Regions from separate parts of the Oceanobacillus sp. FSL W7-1293 genome, predicted to be linked through region 1. Evidence: riboswitches for the same ligand, from Rfam matches in the RefSeq annotation. Region 1 holds a riboswitch; the other holds the start of a gene.

The links. Region 1 has a riboswitch for FMN ahead of MKY65_RS17055 (ECF transporter S component). Riboswitches for the same ligand answer to the same signal wherever they lie in the genome.
Region 2: linked by a shared signal. The riboswitch ahead of ribD (bifunctional diaminohydroxyphosphoribosylaminopyrimidine deaminase/5-amino-6-(5-phosphoribosylamino)uracil reductase RibD) and the one ahead of MKY65_RS17055 (ECF transporter S component) in region 1 are both predicted to bind FMN.

What each region holds. Positions count from the first base shown of each region.
Region 1 covers NZ_CP150212.1:3,490,441-3,492,915, reverse strand. The annotation lists gene MKY65_RS17060 (M20/M25/M40 family metallo-hydrolase) at 1-1,039, shown strand, start outside; FMN riboswitch at 1,122-1,245, shown strand; gene MKY65_RS17055 (ECF transporter S component) at 1,463-2,044, shown strand; gene MKY65_RS17050 (hypothetical protein) at 2,170-2,475, opposite strand, start outside.
Region 2 covers NZ_CP150212.1:426,405-428,879, reverse strand. The annotation lists gene ribE (riboflavin synthase) at 1-221, opposite strand, end outside; gene ribD (bifunctional diaminohydroxyphosphoribosylaminopyrimidine deaminase/5-amino-6-(5-phosphoribosylamino)uracil reductase RibD) at 206-1,282, opposite strand; FMN riboswitch at 1,422-1,559, opposite strand; gene MKY65_RS02245 (sodium/glutamate symporter) at 2,110-2,475, shown strand, end outside.

The sequences.
Region 1 (2,475 bases):
TTTACTTGATACCCCATCTCCATCAAGTATGGAAATGGAAATTCAAAAGAAATGGATCCACTATGTTAAGGAGTTTGCGGATGAAATTAGAACAGATCATGTCGGCAATGCAATCGCAGTATTGAATCCGGATGCTCCATTTAAAGTACTTTTAGCAGGTCATTGTGATGAAATTGGCTTAATGATTCAACGCATCGATGAGCGCGGCTTTTTATTTTTTGAAAAAATGGGCGGCATCAATCCAAAAGCAGCTGTAGGGATGCGGGTAACGGTGCTGGGCTATCAGGAAACCTTTACAGGTGTTGTTGGGGTAAATGCGCAGCATCTCGGCGGAATAAAGGGTGATTTTGATGTACAGGACTTATACATTGATTGCGGCTTCCAATCAAAGGAAGAAGCACTCAGGAAGGTGCAGGTTGGCGATCTCTGTGTGTTCAAAACGGAGCCTGAAATATTACAGGACCGTTATGTTTCAGCGAGAGGATTGGATAATCGTACCGGAGCTTTTATGGTCGCAGAGGTAATTCGCAGGCTCTCTGAAAAGGATTTGTCCATTGGCGTTTATGGCGCAAGTACGGTCAATGAAGAAACAAATATGGGAGGGGCGTATTTTGCCGCTGCTGGTATAGAGCCGGATTTTGCCATCGCTATGGATGTAACCTTTGCAACGGACCACCCTAATGTAAATACGAAAAAGCAAGTGGAAGTTGAGTTAGAAGGAGGTCCGGTTTTGGCTAAAGGCGCTCCAATTCATCGTAAAATCAATCACTGGCTGGAAAAAGCAGCGAAGGAAAAAGACATACCTTTACAATATGAGTTAACACCTAAGGCAACAAGTACAGATGCAGATAAAATGCGCTATACAGGCAAAGGTGTACCAGTAGCGCTGGTGTCTCTGCCGCTCAGGTATATGCATTCACCTGTAGAAACAGTAAGCAAAAAAGATATGGAAATGGAAATTGAATTATTAATAACGATGCTTGAAAATATGACAGGAAAAGAAAATTTAAACCCATTATATGATGAGAAAAATGGATAATGTGAAGATATATTGAATTAAAAATTTTTCTCTTGTCAAATGCGTTTTATATGGTATACTATACCTAAATTAAATATTCGATTCCAATCTTCGGGGCAGGGTGTAATTCCCGACCGGCGGAAATAGTCCGCGAACTGTATAACGTTACAGTTGATCTGGTGAAATTCCAGAACCGACAGTGATAGTCTGGATGGGAGAAGATGTCGAGCTTATTTTATTCACTATACGTGTATGTTTTTGCGTATTTATTTAGCGATGACACAGAACCCTGAAGCCTCAAGAGCTTTAGGGTTTTTTTAGCGGGATAGGCATGATAATGTTTAGTAAAGAGATACCGCTTTTCTGGGTTGTGCACAGAATAAAGAATAGTATCGGACCTTCATCACGAGTTGGAATCGGAAAAATGATGGAGGAGGCAGACTGATGCAAAAAAAGAAGAAAAATCAGCTGTTAAAGTTAATTATTATCGCATTATTAAGTACTATTTCACTCGTGTTATTTTTTATTAATTTTCCGTTGCCGTTTTTACCAACACCTTATTTAAAGGTGGATTTCAGTGATGTTCCTGCGTTAATCGCATCGTTGATATTCTCGCCGTTAGCCGGAGTGCTTGTCGTAGGATTTAAGAACTTGTTATATCTGGCTGTATCAGGTTCTGGAGAGCCGATTGGCGTGTTATCTAATTTTGTGGCAGGGATTATGATTGTATTGCCGGTATCACTCATTTATCATCGGGTCAAAGGCTTAAAAGGCCTTATTACAGGGCTTGCAGCGGGTACCGTTATCATGGCGGTTGGCATGAGCGTACTCAACTATTACTTCATTTTACCGGCGTACGGCTGGTTTATGGGCTGGGAAATGTCTGAGCAAGTGAAGTGGGTTACCGTTATCGGCGGGGTGCTCCCGTTCAATTTTATTAAAGGAATTATTATCGCGATTTTGTTTATCCCGTTATTTAATAGAATGCAAAGCTGGATTCAGCAGCAGCGGACCAGATTTATATAAAGAGAAACTTCTTCAGCCGGGAGCCGAAAAGAAATTTTCCGCTGAAGGTTACATGCAAAAAAAGCAGAGACTTGGATAAAATAAGTCTCTGCTTTTTTTGTAATTCTGTTTTTAGTCCCAGACAATTATTCTGTATCGGTCGCTTCCTCCACAAGAATGCTTGCAGTAGGCAATACCTCAAGTCTTTCTTTAGGGATAGGCTTTCCGGATTTTTCACTGATTCCGTATGTGCCGTCTTCTATTCTTTGTAACGCATCGTCAATCTCCGTAATCTCTTCTTTTCGCATCAGGTTGAACCCGGCCTCCCGCTGCTGTTCAAACTGCTCTGTTCCTAAATCAGCCGGATGATTATTGACGGAAGCGAGTTCATCATCTTGATTATTATCTGTTTCTAAATGGGATTCCGCTTCCTCTTTCATGTCTAAAAGTCT
Region 2 (2,475 bases), 1.8 Mb from region 1:
GATAATGTTGTTTTATGAAATGTTTCCGGCATAATATCTACTGTAAAATCTGAATCGTTCACTTCGATGGCAGTCAGACAGACCCCATTGATTGCCATACTGTCTCCAACTTGATAATCCTGCAGAAGTTCGCTGGACGCTGTGCATGTCAACTCAATATGCCGGCTTGCTTTTTTGATTTTCTTGACTGTCCCTATTTCCTGAATCAATCCTGTAAACATCCTTCTTCTCCCCTCCTGCTTACGATTCGTATATCATCACCAACAGTTTCCACACTTTGTAAAGCTAAAGGCGTCACTGACGAAACCTTTCTATCACTGTAAAAAGCGGATACTCCATTGCCGCCAATCAGCTTAGGCGAGATATACGTAATCACTTCTTCAAACTTATTTTCTGCCAGGAATGCATCATGAATTTCGCTTCCGCCTTCCACATAAACCGATTGAATCCCCTCATTCTGCAAGTAATTAACTACTTTTGAAATGTTCCAGTGCTGATCGGGTATCAATCGGACATGATCGGGTATATTTGCGATGGAATTGTTTTTTGTAAATACCCAGACTGGAACAGATTTTTTATAAATTTGGTACTTTTCAAAATCCAGTGTTTGTCCTCTCCGGTCTAAAATGATACGAACCGGGGGAAAATCAGTGATTATATTTGGTAAAAGCTTGGGGTCATCCGCTAAAATGGTTCGGCTTCCTGCCAAAATGGCCTGATAATATTGCCGCTCTTCACGTACTTTTTTATAAGTTTCCTCTCCTGTAAGATACGTCCGCTGAAACGAATCGACAGAGAGCTTTCCATCCAGACTGACAGCTTGTTTTAATACAATATAAGGCTGCTGTCTCCTGTGAAAATAATTGTAGTGCTTGTTTAACGCTTCCGCCTTTTCCTGCAATATACCGGAAATGACTTGTATCCCTTGTGATTCTAAATAAGCCTTTCCTTTGCCTGCTACCACAGGATTAGGGTCAAGCTGCGCAATCACAACCTTGGAAATACCGCTGTCTATAATCGTTTGGGTACAAGGGGGCTGTTTTCCAGTATGATTGCAGGGCTCCAGCGTCACATATATCGTTGCATCGATTATCTCTTCGGGGAATTCACATTGGTCGACAGCCATTTTTTCTGCATGCTTGTCACCGTATTTCGAATGATAGCCAGTCGCTAAAATGACACCGTCTTTCACGATTACTGCACCGACTAATGGATTGGTATATGTCTTTCCTCTTCCTAAACCCGCAAGCTCTATTGCTTGATCCATGTACCGTTCATCCATGTGCTTCCTCCTTTCCGAAACGTAAAAAAGCCCCGTAAAAAAAATCACGGGGCGTCCTTAAATAAACTATGTCCAATACACCTGAACAGTTTTATGTACGCAAAAAAGAGTACACTACACCCATTCATGTGCTGACTTACGTTTTCTTCTCCCATCCAGACTATTACTGTCGGCTCTAGAATCTCACTAGATCCACCGCTAAACGCGGGTCACGGACTTCAAACTCTATAGGTTTGTCACCGCCGGTCGGGAATTACACCCTGCCCCGAAGAATAATATTAAATTTTGTTATTACCTTAAATGCTCTAACATAGCTTGCTATATGGTTTTTCACTTAATCAATTAAATTTCCAATATCCTGTTATGTCCTCAAAAACCTACCAAGAATCTTAATTCAAATTCTGACATGTTAAAAATGATAATATCAGTTAAAAGTGTAAAATGCAAGACATTATTTTTATCACGAGTTAACGTTAATTGAAAACAAAGACGATTCTTTATTATTATTTATTTCACTCTTTAAATCCTGATTCACCACCTATAATAAGTCCCCACATCGGTTATTATCCCCCATATAATCCCTATCCCACCTAAGAACACGGCACACCAAAAGTAAAATTAAAAAAAGCAATATTCACGAGATAAAGCAGTCATTTCAAGTTCTATTCCAGAGCAATCAAACGATATACTTATGCAACATTGACGTACGTTAAAGAGTGCATGACATGTTTTTCATAGTATTATGACGGGTATAGTGAAGTTCAATATTTTTTTATTTCATTTCAACTTGGAAACCCTCTTAAATTTTTATGAAAAGGAGTTTATCTATGTCCTTACAAATTGTCGGTTTTGCTGTTATTATACTTGCCGCTCTGCTCGTAATCGGGAAGCTTATCCGATTGAAAATCCCCATCCTTCAAAAACTCTTCTTACCTACGTCTTTGATAGGTGGTTTCTTAGCTCTCTTATTGGGACCAGAAGTATTAGGCCGGCTAACTACAGATGGTTTTCTTGATGCTGGCTTCTTTACTGAAGATATAGTAGAAGTTTGGGCGGGTTTACCTGAGCTATTGATTAATATTGTTTTTGCATGTTTATTTATTGGATTTATCTTACCAAAACCTAAAAAGATGTGGAGGGTTGGCGGACCGCAAATAGCCTTAGGCTACACAATATCCTGGGCTCAATACGTA